DNA from 3 places in the Robertmurraya sp. GLU-23 genome. Region 3 is predicted to be linked to each of the others. Evidence: riboswitches for the same ligand, from Rfam matches in the RefSeq annotation. Region 3 holds a riboswitch; each other region holds the start of a gene.
What was found. A riboswitch is a leader RNA that binds a small molecule or an ion and turns the genes downstream of it on or off. The one in region 3 is predicted to bind cyclic di-GMP.
Positions count from the first base shown of each region.

Region 1: it holds a riboswitch for cyclic di-GMP, as region 3 does, so the genes downstream of both, ACVBAX_RS18875 (EAL domain-containing protein) here and ACVBAX_RS11740 (GGDEF domain-containing protein) in region 3, are expected to answer to the same signal.
Region 2: it holds a riboswitch for cyclic di-GMP, as region 3 does, so the genes downstream of both, ACVBAX_RS19050 (DUF5667 domain-containing protein) here and ACVBAX_RS11740 (GGDEF domain-containing protein) in region 3, are expected to answer to the same signal.

Region 1 covers NZ_JBRKCV010000014.1:45,717-51,960, reverse strand. The annotation lists gene ACVBAX_RS18880 (NAD(P)-dependent oxidoreductase) at 1-845, opposite strand, end outside; gene ACVBAX_RS18875 (EAL domain-containing protein) at 862-3,045, opposite strand; cyclic di-GMP riboswitch class I at 3,160-3,247, opposite strand; gene ACVBAX_RS18870 (STAS domain-containing protein) at 3,445-4,272, shown strand; gene ACVBAX_RS18865 (cell wall hydrolase) at 4,300-4,878, opposite strand; gene ACVBAX_RS18860 (YitT family protein) at 5,102-5,947, opposite strand; gene ACVBAX_RS18855 (asparaginase) at 5,944-6,244, opposite strand, start outside.
Region 2 covers NZ_JBRKCV010000014.1:86,077-92,320, forward strand. The annotation lists gene yeiL (transcriptional regulator YeiL) at 1-236, opposite strand, end outside; gene ACVBAX_RS19040 (3-phenylpropionate MFS transporter) at 320-1,471, shown strand; gene ACVBAX_RS19045 (hypothetical protein) at 1,721-1,870, shown strand; gene ACVBAX_RS19050 (DUF5667 domain-containing protein) at 1,956-3,116, opposite strand; cyclic di-GMP riboswitch class I at 3,220-3,305, opposite strand; gene ACVBAX_RS19055 (transglycosylase domain-containing protein) at 3,507-5,612, shown strand; gene ACVBAX_RS19060 (alkaline phosphatase PhoX) at 5,675-6,244, opposite strand, start outside.
Region 3 covers NZ_JBRKCV010000006.1:29,963-36,206, forward strand. The annotation lists gene ACVBAX_RS11725 (ABC transporter permease) at 1-613, opposite strand, end outside; gene ACVBAX_RS11730 (ABC transporter ATP-binding protein) at 615-1,517, opposite strand; gene ACVBAX_RS11735 (M48 family metallopeptidase) at 1,693-2,400, shown strand; cyclic di-GMP riboswitch class I at 2,524-2,606, shown strand; gene ACVBAX_RS11740 (GGDEF domain-containing protein) at 2,668-3,744, shown strand; gene ACVBAX_RS11745 (hypothetical protein) at 3,877-4,446, shown strand; gene ACVBAX_RS11750 (bifunctional metallophosphatase/5'-nucleotidase) at 4,490-6,076, opposite strand; gene gnd (decarboxylating NADP(+)-dependent phosphogluconate dehydrogenase) at 6,154-6,244, opposite strand, start outside.

The DNA of each region.
Region 1 (6,244 bases), on a different contig from region 3:
ATGATAGCTGCCCAATCTAAGTCTCCCCATCCTTTCTCAATCGCATAACTGTAGTGAGATTGTGCGAGATTGGCAATTGGCAGCTCCGTTGATACCTCATTTGCTGCATCGATCATTAAATTCACATCCTTTAACCCTAGCTTCAACTTAAAGCCAGCAGGATCAAAACGTTCATTTATAATCATTTTTCCATAAGTATTATAAACTGGTGAAGCAAACAGGGAATTAATAATTTCTAAAAACTGCTTTGGTTCAACGCCGTGTTTCTGCACCATAACGAGTATTTCTGATAAGGATTCTAACATGGACACAAGTAAGAAGTTATTTCCCAGCTTAGCCACATTTGATAAATACCCTTGATCACCAACTGTAAAAACATCTTGCCCTAACATTTGCAGGATAGGTATTACTTTCTCCCTTGCCTCTTCTGGACCTGCAACAATAAAGCGCAAAGCAGCGGCTGCAACAGCCTCAGGGCGACCTAAAACAGTGGAAGAAACAAAATGTTGACTTGCATTTTCATGTTCATTCGTTAATTTCTTTGCCAAATGCACGCTGATGGTGCTGATTGACACATGAATGCCACCTGGTTGTAACCCAGCAATTATACCGTCATCTCCAAACACAACATTCTCTACAGCTGTATCATCGGAAAGTATGGTAAAAACGATGTCCGTATGACTGGCTGCTTCTGCAGGAGTATTTGCTATAAAGGCTCCTTTTTGGGCTAATTCTTGGCATTTGCTTATCGTCCGGTTGTATACCACTAATTCATAGCCATTTTGCAATAGATTTTCCGCCATCGGTAACCCCATACTGCCCAAGCCGATTAATCCAACCTTCAATGTCTTCACTCCTTAATTAAAAAAATTTATTTACTCTTTGAATTAGTTCTTCGATTTCATTTGAAGATACCGGCCGACTGAAATAGTACCCTTGGCCTTCCGAACAGCCTTTTTCTAATAAAAAGTCGAGTTGTTCCTTCGTCTCAATTCCCTCTGCTATAACATCCATAGATAAATCTCTTGCTAACGTAATAACAGCCGAAACGATGGCCGCTTCGTTTAGATCATGCGGAAGAGAGCTAATAAAAGAACGATCAATTTTGATTTTATTTGCACGAAATTGCTTTAAATAGGTCATTGAAGCATAGCCTGTTCCAAAATCGTCAATCGAGACTTTCACTCCGATTTCTTGAAGCTTACTAACTGCATTTTGAATTAAATATTCATGTTTACTTAGCACACTTTCTGTAATTTCAATCTCAATGGATTCAGATGGTAGATCAAATTCTGCTAGAATCGCTTCCACCAAACTAGGGATATCATTTAAAACAAATTGTCTCACAGACACATTCACAGCAACAGGCAAATGAGTGAGGTTCGACTCCCTCCACTTCTTTACCTGTAAACACACTTCCCGAAGAACCCATTCTCCTAGCACACCAATAAATCCACTTTCCTCTGCTAGAGGTATAAATGTGTCAGGACTGATGATCCCTTTCTCCGGATGTTTCCATCGGATAAGTGCTTCTAGACCAGTAAACTTACCTGTTGCCAACTGAATTTTCGGTTGATATTGTATGAAAAATTGATTTTGCTTGATTGCTTCACGAAGCTCACCTTGTAACATAAATAATTCAGTACCATGCTTCGTGAGGACATCATTGAACATTTGGATGGATTGTCCATCGTCCCCTTTTACACTATACATCGCGACATCTGCATTTCTAATTAATATGTCCCCTGTATGACCATGGCACGGATACATACTAATTCCAATACTAGCTGATACATAAAACTCTCGGTCATTAATAACAATCGGGTCTTTTATTGCTTGTAATATTTGTTCAGCCACTGCTTTGGGTTGTTTCTCATTTTTCATCTTTTTCAAAAGGATGACAAATTCATCACCACCCATGCGGGTTACGATCCCTTTCTTCGGAATATTTGACTGAATCCGCCTTGCTACTTCACTTAAAACCTTATCGCCTACCGCATGTCCGAAAGTATCATTAATAGGCTTAAAGCGGTCTAAATCAATAAATAAAATCGCAAACTCATCTTGTCTAGTAATTAATCGGTCGATAACATCTTTTAAAAATCGGATATTCGGAAGATTCGTTAACGTATCATGCGAAGCCAAGTATTGGATTTCCTTTACTTGATTATCCCTTTCAATCGCTACACCGGTTAAGTAACTGAATACTTTAAGTAATTCGATTTCATAAGATTTTGGTTTCCGTACATCAGGATGATAGATCGCAAATGTACCGAATAATTCTCCTTGCGACGATAAGATCGGAATTGACCAACAGGAATGCAATTGATAGCTCAAAGGGATCGTCTTCCAGTTGGACCAAGATGGGTCAGTTTCTATATCCGAGACAATAGCTATCTCTTTCGTAAAAGCTGCATGTCCACAAGATGCAAAGTTCAAGCCAACTGGAAATCGGTCGATTTTCTTTAAAAAGCTTTCTGGAAAACTATGTGAATACCCATTACGTAACCAATTCTCACTCTCTTCATAAAACATAATGGAGCAAATACTGTTACTAGATAGTGCCTCCACAGCATTCACAATATTTTGAAAAACATTAGTTAAGGGTTCACCTGACGCAATCATTTGTAGGGCTTTATACTGTTTATCACTAATGGCTTGGTATTTTTCTTGCTCAGTAATATTTCTACCTACTACAACTAAACTATCCTCATGTCCGTTCTCATCGTACATAGGAATCTTTCTTACATGGAACGTATAGTCATTCCCATCCATTCGAAACGATTCTTTTAATTGATATTCTTTTTTACTTAACCATGCTTGATTGTCTGAATGAACACAAATAGGTCCATAATTCTCATACTTTTTGTATTCCTGTGCCAGCTGTTCATCCGTTTTCCCTATATATGCCCCTTCCTCAATTTCAAATAGTTGCAGGGTCTTTTGATTTGCTTCAATCCATCGTCCATTCACATCTTTTACAATTAAATAATCACTACTTGTATGAAACACTTTCTCCAATAAATCGAATTTTTGGTTGCTCATGACATTACCTTCTTCTTTTATATTTCTTTTGAAATGTTAAAGGGGTATGGTCCATACTTTGTGAAATATAGAAAAGACCTACACCCAAAGGGATATAGGTCTTCCAATTATTCCCTTGGCAACTCAGCCATCATAGTTCCTTTAGAACCTTAGATCTGTAGCTTTGCGTCCCCACCTTTCAATGGGTTTGCCTTTTTCAATTTTATTTTTATTTTAGCAAACCCATTATAGAAGTTTTGTCGAAAATAGTCGATAACTATGATAAAAGTCACTGTTTTTTATCAAAAATCATTCTTTATCCCTATTAATTATCTGATTATAATTTTTGCTTAAAAACATGTTTATCAAATATATTTTAAGGGTATAAGTTCTTGGGGAATTGTAAAGGGGGAACATCTCTTGGAATTTACATATCAAGCTTCTTTTGACTTAAAACACTTTATTGAAGAAAATAAAGAAAAATTTAAGAACTCACTTCTTTTAGAGGCTGTAAATGTAAAAGGTCGGATTGATGAAATACTAAGAATCGGTAATATCAATTTAGTTTCGAATGCTCAAAAGCTAGTAATCGACATTATCGATGGCAATGAGGATGAACTGAAAGCTTTTGCCAAGAAAGAAGGAATTGTATGGGCTACTCATTCAATTGAATTATCCTTCAAACTGGAATGGGTTCAAGCGATACGACGAACAATTTGGATGTTTATTCAATCGTTTAACACTCTTTCCAAAAAATACGAGTTAGATGACTTCTTTCAGCTAGAGCTACAAATCAATAACCGAGTCGACCAGTTTCTGAACACTTTCTTTATAAGTTATTCAAAATACAAAGATTCCCTGATTGTTGCACAAAGACAACTAGTTGAAAATCTATCAGTACCTATTATTCCAATCACTTCTTCTGTATGTATTTTACCTTTAATTGGGTCGGTAGACTCCTTCCGAACTGAGATATTAGAAGAAAAGGTTCTAACAGAGATTGGAAGACTTCGTATACAAACGTTAATCATTGATTTATCCGGAATTGGCGATATGGAACCTGACGTTATCGATCATCTTATGAAAATTATCGACGGCACTTCTATGATGGGTTGCCACTCGATTATCACCGGTTTACGTGCAGAAGTTGTGAAAAAAATGATTCATTTAGATGTTTCAGCATTCTTTAAGAAAACAAAAACATTAGGAACATTGCAACAAGCATTAAGGCAATATTTTGTTCAGTAAAAAAACCAGGGGTTTATTCCCTGGTTTCTATATCGCAAATCGATGGTTACCAATTGTTTCAGTCACTTGTCTTGTTAAAATCCATGTATCCGTTGCAATTTCAGGATTATAAAAATATATAGCCTCTGAATCATTCTCTTTGTCAACCAAGGCTTCTTCTACAGCTTCCATTGATTCCTCATCCGCCGGCTTGTTAATCTCACCATTTTGTACTGGAGAAAATGCATACGTACCAGATACCTGCTCATATACAACTTCTTTGACAGTATCAGGGAATTCCTCATGCTCTACACGGTTAATAATAACCTCTGCAACAGCCACTTTCCCTTTATACGGCTCACCTTTTGCTTCCGCAGTTACAAGTCGGGCCATTAATTCCTTTTCCTGATCTGTAACATCAATTTCCTTTTCATATAATGTTGGGAATTTATCATGATTCTCTTTCATTAATTCAAGAGCAGAATTGTCAGTTTTACTAACTACTTTCCAAGATGTTTCTCCACTTTTCACTGAAAGAGTTTGTTCAGCTGCGCTCGAAGTAGTTTCGAAACCAACCAATGTGAACGATAGAGTAGAGAGAACAAGTAGTTTTTTTAGAATGTTCATAAAAAATACCTCCTTGCTTTCGATAACAAGAAGGTTACCAGATGTAATATACCTGTGCATGTTCCAATTATTGGACAGATAATTTTTGTTGACACAATATATTGATAGACCGGGCTTTAACCACCAATATGATGGGTGGAATTACCATGTTTGCTTAAGAAAATAATGTTTGCATTTTTGTTTATTACATATATTTCAGGAATGTAACATGAGATTTTCCCACCTAAACAATACTCTTAAATCCATTTCCGACGACCTCACTCATATTATGTACACTAATAAAAGCTCGTTTGTCGATTTCATTGATATATTTTTTCAGCGAATGAAACTCGCTTCGTTTTAACACGATCGTGATGACTTCCTTTTGCTCGTTGCTAAAGGCTCCTTTTGCTTCATGTACGGTAGCGCTGCGGCCTAAATTTTCTATAATAAAATTCTTAATTAAATCGCATTTATAACTAATAATGACAACTTCCTTCGTTAAGCTAAACTGTTGAATTAAATAGTCGATAACGACTCCTCTTAACACAATTCCAAATAGCGCATATAACCCATTTTCCACCCCAAAGGCAACAATCGACAACAGCACGATGATCATATCGGAAAACAACACGGCTTTACCAATATCAATCGAAAAGTATTTATTTAATATCATGCCAATGAGGTCCATTCCGCCGGTAGACGCTCCTTCTTTCATCACGATGACCAATCCAAGTGCAGCAATTAATACACCTACCATCAGTTGAATCAACTTGTCTTCACTTAGCGGATTATCCATTGGAGCAACTTCCCCAAACAACCAAACCATAAACGATAACATAAAACTGGAGTATATGGTCTTTAGACCAAAGCTAAAACCGAGAAACATGAATCCTAATCCAAACAATACCACATTAAAACATAACATTAACAAACCAATTGAAACGTTAGGAAAAAAATGATGCATCACAATGGTCAAACCACCTAATCCTCCGGCAGCGAACTGATTAGGTGCTAGGAAAAAGTGAATATTTATCGCTACTAGTGCTATACCTACATGTAGATTTATTAAATGATAGGCTTGTCTCACTCTTCTTGACCCCACTCAACGGATAGATCATAAGAAATCGGTGTTTCCATCATTTCTTTCACCTGAGACAGATCGTTCGTTTGACCTATGGCCCACATTAGTTTCGGTACGATTGCTTCTTTATTCATATCTCCAGAGACGATCACATTATACTGACTTACTTTCCGTCCGACTTCATATATATATAGGTCTCCACCTTCTTCTAAACACTGAGTAGAGATGAGAACCGCAACACCTGCTTCTGTTAGTTCTTTTATCTTTGGCAACAAGCTTCGATCTTCGAAAGGAACCCCACCG
Region 2 (6,244 bases), on a different contig from region 3:
GGGGCTTGTAAAAAATTGATCAGTGATACTTTCCCATTCTCATGTGTCACATAGAGCTTAGCTTTGCCCTCAACAAGATAAAATAAGTACTCAGGATACGAGCCTTCTTTGAAGATAAATTCACCTCGTTCAAATTGACACACTTGTATATACGGTGTGATGGGAAAGGAGAACAAGGATTCTATTGGGTATTGTGTAAGATAGTAATTACGTAAAGGTTCAACTAAAAATTGCATGAATTCCTCCGAGAAAATATGAGATATCTCATATTATTGTATGTATGTTCGTGTTATTATGCAAGAATCACGGAGGTATAAAAATGAATATACAACATTGGCTTTCACGAAATTTCTTTGTGTTTTTTATTACATGGGGTGCATTCTTACCCTATTGGACAGGATGGCTCGTACAAGATAAAGGATTAAGCGTTTCTGAAGCAAGTCTAATTATGGGAGTAGGATTAGTGGCAAGAGGACTTTCAACGCTGTTCGCTTTTCCTTTTGCGTCAAGGTTTTTAAGTGCTCATAAGGTGATTCTGAGTTTGACGGTTATCTCACTCATTTCCACCGTTCTTTATATTCCATCTTCTTCGTTTACAACCTTATTCGTTGTAACGATCCTATTTAGTGCTGTTTATCCGACACTTTTGCCTGCTGTCGAAAGTGCCGCGGCAGTGTTAGTAAGTCAACATGGAATACATTATGGAAAAAGTCGTAAATACGGATCGATTGGATTTGTTGTTTCTGTTTTTATTATTAGTATGTTAACAGGGCAGTGGGGAGAGCAAGCCATATTGTGGAGTATGTTTGTTGGTCTTGGTTTCATGCTAATTATGTCTTTTTTACCAACACCGCCTATTTTATTAGAGGCACCATCGAAACAAAATCGAAAAGGGGCATTATCTGTCCAGAAACTATTAGAAGTTAAAAGCTTTCCGATCGTATTACTCATTGTTGTGTTATTACAAGGAGCACATGCTTCTTATTACAACTATGGATATATTTATTTACAAGACTTACAAGTGAATCAATATTATATCGGTTTGATTATTAACATAGCGGTCATTTTTGAAATCTTTTACTTTATGAAAGCAGATTCCTTGTTTCAAAAATGGAATACATCCTCCTTATTATTGCTAGCGGCAGCTGGTTCGACTTTAAGGTGGATCCTTTTGTTTTTGTTCCCCAATATCTGGGTATTTATTCTTTCTCAAGGTTTACATGCTTTATCCTTTGGAGTGGCACATTACGCGTTTATTACTTATATCACTAAGAATCTACCAAAGGAACAAATTCCAAATGCTCAAGGAATTTATTCTGCGATTGCATTAAGCTTGAGCACGGCTGTATTAACACTGATAGGTGGATTCTTGTATGAGATTTCCCCGAATCTTGCCTTTTTAGGTATGATTATTTGTACCATTCCGGCGATTTTAGTTATTGTTGGTTCAAGAAGGCGGTTTAATTATTAAAAAAGTTTGTGGGGAGCATGGACCTATTAAAGTTCATGCTCTTTTTGCATAACTTATGACGCGAAAGTTTCTGATTTTTCAGCCTACATGTCATAAACGAGTTTTTATGACATGTAGGCTTCTTATTTTTAAACTCTAATGTCATAAACGAGTTCTTATGACGCGTAGGCTTCTGATTTTTCGACTCTCAAGTCATAAACTTTTTCTTATGACGCACTATATAAACATATTAAGATTTGGAGGTACATCATGACGAAAGAAAACAGTGAGTACAAAAGCCTTTTATCAATTAGTGAAGAGAATGAGCAAAAATTAGAAATAAGCTCAACAGGTTATGGGCTTGTAAGTACTTCAGATGAAACAGAACAAAATCATCAGAATAATCATGGACAGAAATAAGTGGGTTGGAAAAAGCAGTGAATTTTCACTGCTTTTTCATTTAAAAAAACGTAAAGTAGCCACTGAATAATCAGTGGCTGACAGATTAATCTTTGTTCTTTTCGTTACTTTTGCTTTGTTGCTCGGCTTGACGTTTCGCTTCTTCTCTTTGCTTCTCGGAGGCTTTACGCTGTTCTTCCGCTAGTCGTTTGGCTTCTTCTTTTTGCTTCTCGGCAGCTTTACGCTGTTCTTCTGCTAGACGTTTGGCTTCTTCTTTTTGCTTCTCGGCAGCTTTACGCTGTTCTTCTTCTAAGCGATTTGCTTCTTCTTTTTGCTTTTCCGCTGCTTTGCGTTGTTCTTCTTCTAAGCGATTTGTTTCTTCTTTTTGTTGTTCTGAAGGTTGCTGAACAGAATTTTCCTTTTTTGCAACAGATGCTAACTGAACCTCAGTGCTATCCGAAATTGCTTCTGTCTTTACATCATCGGTTTCCGTCTTTTCTTCGTCAGTTCCTTCTACATCTGGGTTTATTTGTTCCTCTTGTTCTATAGTGGACACGGTTTGTTTAGGAGCCTTCTTTTTTCCATTCGATAGTTCAGACGGATGGATGCCTAGTTCCTTTGCAACATCTCCAAATCCCTTGTCTTCACCATTAAAAAGAGCGCCAACTTCCTCAACGGTCTTATCTGTTGCATTAGCTAGGATAAATACCTGTACAATTTGGCCATATCCCAAACCGGAATCACGTAACTCTTTTACTTTTGTTTCATCAAGTCCATTTACAATCGAAGGGAGTTTGGCTAGAACTTGTTGTTTCTCCTCAACGTCTTCTAGTAAGCTTTCATCTAGTAGTTCGCCAACTTCTTCATTTAATTCAGTTGAATCTTCAAGCTTTTCATCTAATTCTAAAACCTGTTCCTCATTCATCTTTTCATTTATTATCATTTCAGCAATTGTTTCTTCAGCATCTGTAAGTATTTTTAGATAGTCTTCAATAGCTTCTTGAACAAATTCTTGTTTTTCTTCTTCGGACATGGCCTTTGCCTCTGCGATACGTTCTTCCGCAAATTGAAGGAGTAAATCTGTTTCTTCGGAGCCATTAGATGCAAGGAATAGTTGAATGTCTTCTACTAATCGATCCATGCTATAGATAAATTGGTCAGGCGTTGTTCCTGGATCGTAACTGTCAGCGGTTTCCTCGGCAAGTACAGAGTTACCAAACAAAAACATACTTGAGATAACGAGTGGAGCGGTCCATTTTCTTTTCATCCATTTTTCTCCCTGGAATAAATTTAGAAATCTTTATCCAAAAGACTTTTATTGAAACAAAAAGGACTAGTCCCGAAGAATAGTCCTGTAGTCCTACATTCTCTTCGGTAACTGGCAGGCGTAGTTCATTTGACCTTAGCCCCTGTAGTTTTGCGTCCTTATATTTCTATAAGTTTGCCCTTATCGGATATTTCCTGCTTCTATCTTACTATCGGGAAGGATTTTAATATACAGGTAAAAATTCACTGTGAGGAGTATCTAGAAATGAAGTAGTATAAACCTTCAAGCTGTTTTTTATAAGATAATCCAGACATTTTATTTTTAATAAATCGGGTATAACATAATAGTTAACTTTTTAAGCAAAAGGTGGGAGATTTTTTCGTGGGAAGAATGGAAAGACGACAACAAAGAAGGTCATCAAAGTTTTCTTGGAGTACCTTTACTTCAAAGAGCGCAAAAATCAAGTTACTTTCGGCAATTATAGGTATGGCTCTCGTTTTCTTTATGATTTTTAACATCTTAATCTGGACAACAGACGTGAGCAAGTTAGAAGAACCAGCACCACAACCGACCATCATTTTTGATCAAAGGGGAGAGGTCGCAAGTAAAATTGCATCATCTAATATTGAAGGCGTTAGTATTGAGAAAATACCGGACACTGTTGTACATGCGGTGATTGCAACAGAGGACCAGAGGTTTTATAAGCATGATGGAATTAACTATTTTGCCATTGCGAAGGCATTGATAAAAAACACCTTGAGTGGAGAAATCGTGGCTGGAGGTAGTACATTAACACAGCAGCTAGCTAAAAATGCTTTTTTAACACAAGAACGAACATATACTAGAAAGTTTAAAGAACTTATTATTACAAAAAGAATTGAACAAAAGTATTCAAAAGATGAAATTATGGAGAGATACTTAAACCAAATCTACTTTGGTGAAGGGGCATGGGGAATCCAACGTGCTGCCCAGACGTACTTTGGAAAGGATGTTAGTGAATTAACTCTTGGGGAATCAGCTATGATAGCGGGATTAATAAAAGCCCCGTCCATTTTGTCTCCATTTAAGGATATGGACCGATCGGTAGAACGAAGAGATCTTGTTTTATCACTTATGGAAGAAGAAGGCTATATTACGGAAGCGGAACGAAACGAGGCAAAAGAACAGACAATCGTTTTAGAAGGAAAAAAAATCGATGGTTATAAAGGGAAATACCCTTATTATGTCGACCATATCATTGCAGAAGCGATTGAACAATATGAACTAACTGAAAACGAGATTCTTTCAGGTGGTCTGAGAATTTATACAGAACTAAATCCAGTCATTCAAAATGCGGCTGAAGAAGTGTATAACGATAATAGCCTATTTCCTGAAAGTACGTCTGATCAGCTGCTTCAAAGTGGGGCAGCCTTTATCGACCCCGCTACAGGAGGAATCACCGCCCTTGTCGGAGGTAGAGGGGAACATGTGTTTAGAGGCTTTAACCATGCGACTCAATTAGAGCGTCAGCCAGGATCTACAATGAAGCCATTAGCTGCGTATACACCTGCCCTTGAACAAGGATATGACATATTTGATAAACTGCAGGATCGCCCTATCGACATTAATGGATATCAACCATTGAATTATGATAAACGTTTCCGTGGAGAGGTAACGATGTATGATGCCTTGGTAAACTCTTATAATGTACCTCCCGTATGGCTCCTTCAGAAAATGGGAGTGAAATATGGGGTCAATGCCGTGGTACGCTTTGGTATTTCGTTGGAGGAAGAAGACCAAACAGCTGGTATGACACTTGGCGGCCTACACAAAGGAGTATCACCTTTAGCAATGGCACAGGCTTATTCTACATTTGCCAACAAAGGGGTACGAATCACAGCCCATTCGATTACCCGAATTGAAGATGCAGAAGGAAAAGTGATTGCACAATGGAAAAATCATGCGATCAAGGTGACGGACCCAGAAGTTGCTGAGAAAATGACGTATATGTTAAAAGGAGTTGTTGATGAAGGGACAGGAGAAAATGCGAAGGTAAGTGGTTGGGATATTGCTGGAAAAACAGGAACGACCGAACTTCCTTTTGCAATCGATGCTGGAACAAAGGATCACTGGTTTGTAGGGTATTCACCTGAAATGGTGGGAGCGGTATGGATGGGGTACGATCAAACTGACGAAAATCATTATCTGACCACATCAAGTAGTTCTACCGTAACGATTTTATTTAAAGAAATTTTTAGTAGGTCCTCCTCTGTGTTTACTGAAAAGGAATTTGACCTTTCTTCCATTGAAAAAGAGTATCGTGATATGAGAAAAGAAGAAGAAGAGGACGAAGACGAAAAAGAGGAAGAGGAAGAGGAAGAAAACGAAGACGAAGAGAAGGAGAAAGAAAAAGAGGGAAAAGAAAGAGAGAAGGAACAGAAGGAAAGAGAAAAGGAAAGAGAAAAGGAACAAAAAGAGAGAGAGAAAGAAAAGAATAAAGGTAAGAATGATGATTAGCGTTTATAAAGACAAAGGCATCTACTGCGACATTTTCACAGTAGGTGCCTTTCTTCTTATACTTAAATTTTCACTCCATGACGCTCAAAGGCAGCTGCTTCAAGAACTGAAATTCCTTGGCTTTCGGCGAATGCTGTTAATTTATCAGACACTTGAGGAGCAAACAGCTTGCCAGGGGACGAGTAAGACATTTCTCTAGCACGTGCTGAGTTGCTGCGTGCAAATGGTCCCCAAATGGCAAATGTTTTACCTGGAGATTGAATGTTAACAAATAATGTCTTTCCATCAGGTGAGAATATTGGTCCTGCTAATTCTGAGCCGCTTAAACGGTTATTGGCAAAAGGATAGATGTTTCCTTCTGGTGTAATCCCCATGATACGGTCGTTTCCGGATCCATCTTCTGCAAACCACAAATCTCCCCAAGGTGTCATGCAGATATTATCTGGTGATTCCATTAGTTCTCGATCGGTTGCTTCATAGAAAAGCTCCAAGGAATTGGTAGCTGGTATGTAGCGGTAAATACGTCCAAGATTTTTCTCGCCAGCAGAGCTGTCATCAAACCAGAACACACCGGCTTGGAAAAATGCTCCTTCTAGCTTTTTAAATTCAATACATCCTTGTGCTTTTGCGTC
Region 3 (6,244 bases):
TCCCAAAATGAAAAGCGGGGAGTGATTTTCCTATTGTTTGCATCATCTCAGGCATGATCTCCAAGGGCATCCACATTCCGCCGGTAACCGCAAGAACCATGTATAACACATTGCTAATACCAGCGGCTGTTTCTACTTTTTTCATTAAACCAATTAATGTTCCAATAGCCAGGAAAGGTAAAGAACCGAATAAAATCCATAATCCGCTAGCGATCCATTCCAATGGGGTAAGGGATACGCCATTAATGATGGCACCTGAGGCAAAAATAACCGTAATGGAGAGTACATGAATGAAGGTTTGACCAACCATTTGAGCCGCAAAATATACACTTTCTGATAATGGAGTCATGCGAATATACTTAGACCAGCCTTCTGCTCGTTCTTGAACCATTCGGATGCCAAGCGTCATAATGCTAGAACCCATAACGCTGAACACAGTCATGGACATTAAATAATGAGCGTCCCATGCGGAAGGATTGTCTGGGTTCGTATTGACTACATTGGTAAAGATATAATAAAAGATAATCGGCATAACTAAAGACCAAAAGAGAAAATACTTATTTCTCAGGATTCGTTTTATTTCCATTTTGCATTGTAATAAAAAAACATTCATTTTAGATAATCTCCTTATTAGTACTTGTTAGCTGTTCAAAAGCATCTTCCAATCTTCCACGTTCAATTTGTATGTCATGGGCGCCAAGCTTTTCTTCAAAGAGAATCGCTAATACTTTATCCGCATTCGTCGAATGCACATAAACTCGACCGTTGTTTCGGGTGATTTGTTGGATCTCTGGATATTGGTACAATTTTTCATATGACAGGTCAGGATTTAAGATGAATGAAACGGTTTGGTTGGTTATTTTTGATTTAATTTCCGACGGTGTCCCATCAGCGACAATCGTTCCGTCTTTAAAAAGAAGAATCCGCTCTGCAGCATCATCCGCCTCCTGCAAATAGTGAGTAGAGAAAAGAATCGTCTTTCCTTGTTTGGCTAGGGCATGAATGGTCTGCCAAAATCGGTTTCTTGATGAGATATCCATACCTACTGTTGGTTCGTCAAAAATGATGAGATCGGGATTTCCAGCAAGGGCAAGGGCAAAGCTAACTCGACGTTTTTGACCGCCTGATAACTTGTCTGCCAGTGTTTTTAAATCTTGATTTGTAAGACCGGTTAATTCAATAAGTTCATCAAGTGAAAGAGAATTAGGATAATAGCTTCGTATAAGGGTGAGTATTTCGTGAACCTTTAAGCCAGGCATCATACTAACTTCCTGCATCATTACACCAATTTTCTCACGTACGTTCTTGTTTTTTGGGGGAAGTCCAAAGATCTGTATGCTACCTGTTGAGTGTTTAAGTAAACCTAAAATCATGGATATCGTAGTTGTTTTTCCTGCTCCATTCGGTCCTAAGATGGCCACTATTTCTCCCTTATTAATCGAAAAGTTGATATGGTTAACAGCTGTCTTTTGCTGGAAAGATTTTGATACATTAGTCAAGCGAATGACCTCGTTCATATTTGAACACCTCCTGATTTGATACTCTCATTGTATAATCATGGAAAAGGTGATTTTAGTAAGTGATGTCATGAAAATCAGATGACAAATGTCATTTTTACAAAGGCTCTTGAGATCATATAGGGAATCATCATAAAATGAAGGGTATAGCATTTGAGAAGATAAAGGTGATGACATGATACACAACTATGAAGGTGAAACCATCAGTTACAATATAAACTACAAAAAACGTAAGTCTATTGGAATTACCATAGATGTTTATGGAAATATTGAGGTACAGGCTCCTAAAGGAACACCCAATGCTTATGTGCTTTTATTTATTGAAGAAAAATGGGAATGGATTCAAGAAAAGTCTAAGGAAATGAAGGCGAGAGCGCTTGGACCACAGGAAAAGGTGTACGACCATGGCGAAAGTTTTCTTTATTTAGGAAATACTTATCCTATTCAAATCTGTCACGACTCCAATCTAGTGCAGAATCAAGTGAAGTTTGAAGAAAATAAACTGCATATCTATGTAAAAGAGTTAGAGGAAGAAAATATCAGACAGGCATTAAAGCGTTTCTACTATCAGCAATGTAAGGCATTAGTGGAGAAGAGTATCAAGACTTATCAAATCAACTTTAAAATAAAGCCAAAGGGGATCCGTATTAACGACAGCAACCGTACATGGGGAACATGTGATTCCAACCAACAGTTAACATTTAACTGGAAGCTTGCAATGGCCCCCCAAAGGGTAATTGATTATGTGGTTGTGCACGAGATGTGCCATATGTTGCATTTAAATCATGATCGTTCTTTCTGGAGACTTGTTGGGAAAATAATGCCTGATTATAAGGAACAAGAAAATTGGTTAGCTTTTTCGAGTTGGAAAATGACTGTGTAGTAAGGGGGAAGTCTTCTTTTTGAAGGCTCTTTTTGTCACCAATTGGTTATTTTTACAATCTGTATTCATATATCTATCCATCAATATTGCGAGTATAATAGTACTAAAGTAGTAATTATTCCAATTACGAAAAGGCAAATCTACTGAAAGGTAGAGACGCAAAACCGTGGGTCTAAGGTGAAAGCTAAGATTGCCAGGTTATCGAATACAGCCAGAGATGGCTTTCACGAAGTGCTAGAGTGCTACGTGAAATTGGAGGAAGAAAAAATGAATAGAGAAGAGATGTTTGATAAAAGATTACTTATTCGTGATATTCTGAATACCCTATGGGTTATTATTGGACTGTATTTATTAGGGACTGGTATACACCTTTTTCTTACTACGTATGATAAGTGGTTGTTCTTTTTAGAAGTGATTTTATTTCCATTATTTAAGTTTATCGCTGTCATGCTGTGTGCAGAGATCTATATGAGAAAATTCCGAAAGCACATGGACTACTTGATCATGATTGTCATTACACTTTTTATTAGCATTATCATTATTAGTATTTACGATAAAGTAATTTTGATGGTTTTACTCATTACTCCTGTTCTGGTTTCATTGTTTTTCTACAATAAAAGTATCATTCGATTTTCTGTGTTTATATCAATTCTCACTTTTTTAGTCATTTATTTTTTCTATGAACCGATACATGCTTATATGGATAATGCAGATTTGATTATTATCATATTAATTTTATTGGGGATTTCACTACTTATAAACAGCCTGATGAAACATAGTGATCAAGTAATGAAAGAACTAGTAAAAACAATAAAAGAAAAAAATGATCTGTTCTCTAAAAACGTTCAAATGGAAAGGCTTACTCGGTTAGATCCGGTGACCGAATTATATAACCACAGGTCTTTTCATGAACAGTTGGATTCGATTGTAGGTTTACGATCACCAGATGAGTTAAACGCTCATGTAGCAATTCTCGATATTGATAATTTTAAACAAATCAATGATACGTTTGGTCATAGAGCAGGAGACAGTGTCATTATCGAAGTTGCAAGGCAAATTAAATTTTTCTGTGTTGGTGATGACTTTCCTTCCCGGTACGGAGGAGAGGAATTTGGAATTATCACAATGGGTACATTGGAAGAGGATTTTATTAAACGTGTGGAAAACATCCGGGAAAGTATTGCAAACACTAGTTTTCCAGAGCTCAAAGGGTGTCAAGTAACAATCAGTATTGGTGTTCAAAAACTGTTGCCTGGTATGAACAAGGAAGATCTATTTAAAGGGGCAGATACAGCACTTTATACAGCAAAGAGAACAGGGAAAAATAAAACGGTAGTAAAATAGAACAGAGGTGACAATGGAGGGCTAACCATTGTCACCTTTTTAGTGGGGGAAAGTGCAGAAACTTGACTCCATTTCCTTGTTATAATCGTAGGTAATAAATAGAGTAGTTTTTTATGTAATGGGGGGGCGCAAATGGACGATAAAGAAATAAGTAATATGAGGTTAAAGCAGTTACTTGTCACCAACATTCTTATATTTTCAAGTGTTACATTATTTTTCACTGTAGTTAAGATCGCTTCCATTTCAGCCTCCCAATTTTCGTTCATTTTGGGTATACTTTTGGGACTTCAAGGAATTGTTGGGCTTATAAGAGGGGACACAACCAAGTCAGTGATCCCCATTTTCGAGAAGGTAGCCGTTTATGAAAAGGAGAAAATGGGCAGTGAATGGTACAAAGAAAGGAAAACAAATTTCATTTGTAATATTATCCTGGGTGGCTTTATGTTTATGCAATCCTACTGGAACCGTCGTATGCCAGAGCAACCCTTTGAATGGGAGATCGCCTTTTTAATTACAGTTCTATTTATCATTCTATTAGTGATTAATATCGCTTCTATCATTCGTTTTCGTAAAATTGACACCTCCATAAATAGTACGGAATTTAAAGGTTATACGCGAAAATCAAACGCAATAGGAGTGGCAATAGGTATTATTCTCGCTATAATACTTGGTGTAATCACCTTATCTTTTGTTTTTCTATAAGATAGCTAAGCGGCAAAGAAGGAATACTTGCCGTTTAGCATCTTTACGTTTGGATTACCTTCCAATTATCATTGACGGTAGCTTTTATTGTGCCATTCTTGGAAAAATAATTAGCAAGCAGTTCAGTCATGTCGGTTTGAATTTCCCTGATCACTTTCTTTCCTTTATACATAGAATAGTTTCCTCCGCCGGTGGCTCGATAATTATTCATGACCACGTGATACATCTGCTTCAGGTTCAAAGCTTCACCATTTTTCATTAGAGAAACAATTCGTTCACCAACTGGTTTTCCAACATCAATTGTGTATTGAATGCCTTCCCACATATCATAATTATAATGCTGTGGCTTAGGGTCGATGAATTGGGGATTCACGGCTATTTCTCCCTGATCGTTCACAATAAAATAAGTGGCGCTTTTTTCTAATCCGTCCTTAATATCCTGACCTGATAGCTCTAATACCGTCAACGTATTTGGATAGATATAATTTGAAACAATATCCCTCATCGTTACGTTTGTTGGAAGGCCAATCGAATGATTGCTGAACAGAGCGGTGTTGGATATCTCAACATGGCTTGCTTCCATTTGCACACGGTTGATAAACTCTATAAAAGGATGTTCCTTTGTGCGAGCAAGAAAGGGATCTTTTATGATCATATCTCCTTGAATATGTCCGATGGGTTGATCGAGCCATGATTGCGTTTTCTCTTCGTAAGGTAAAATCAAGCGTACTATTTCCTCATCCTCTCTCCATTCTTTAACCGGAACAAGAGAGGCTTTTTTAGAAAGACACTTCCATTTATGATTTTGATCCATGGTAAACTCTATATCAACCTGCCCCATAAAAGCTCCAAAGTTCCCAGGTTGAACAATCGTAACACCGTTTAGCTCATCGGCCAATAAGCGGTGCTGATGTCCCGTTAATAATACATCAATACCTTCGACTTCTTGGCATAGTTGATAGGCTTGGTTTTCACCTGTGATCGCTTCGGTTGGTTCTCCAGTTTTGAGGTTTCTTTCGAAGCCGCCATGATAAGAAACAACGAAAAGGTCAGGTTGTTCGGTTTCCTTAATATGAGGGATCCACTTTTCAGCGCTTACCACAGCATCCTCAAATTCTAATCCTTCTATATGTTCTGCTTTTTCCCAGTTTGGGATATAAGGCGTGGTTAAACCTAAAATGGCCACCTTTATGCCTTCTGGGTAGACTTTTATCGTATAGGGCTTTCCAAAGTACGGTTCTTTAGTCTGTTTATTAAGTATATTGGCAGATAAAATGGGAAATTGAGCTTCAGAGACACTTTGTTTTAAAGTAGACAGGCCATAGTTGAACTCGTGATTTCCAATAATAGCTGCATCATAATGTAGCTGGTTAAAAGTTAGAATCACGGGATTAGGTAAATGACTTTGCTTTTTTACATAATGATAGGTTAATGGTGTGCCTTGAATACTATCACCATTATCAATGAGAAGGAGGTTTTTTTCCGTTCTACGGAGGTGTCGTATATAGGTAGCGACTTTGGCTAAACCAATTGATTCGTATGTATTGGTTCCATATAAAATAGGGAAGATCTGTCCGTGGGTATCACTAGTTTCTACTATCGTAAGTTTAGCGTATTTGTGATAGTTCATTTCATTTCCCCCTTAGCCTTTCATGGTGTCATTATACAGAAAAAGGTGCATGACCACAAAGGTCAGCACCAATACTATTATTGCCATTCGGTATGGAAAATTCCATCCCGATCATTTCGCTCATACGTATGTGCACCAAAATAATCACGTTGGGCTTGTAAGAGGTTC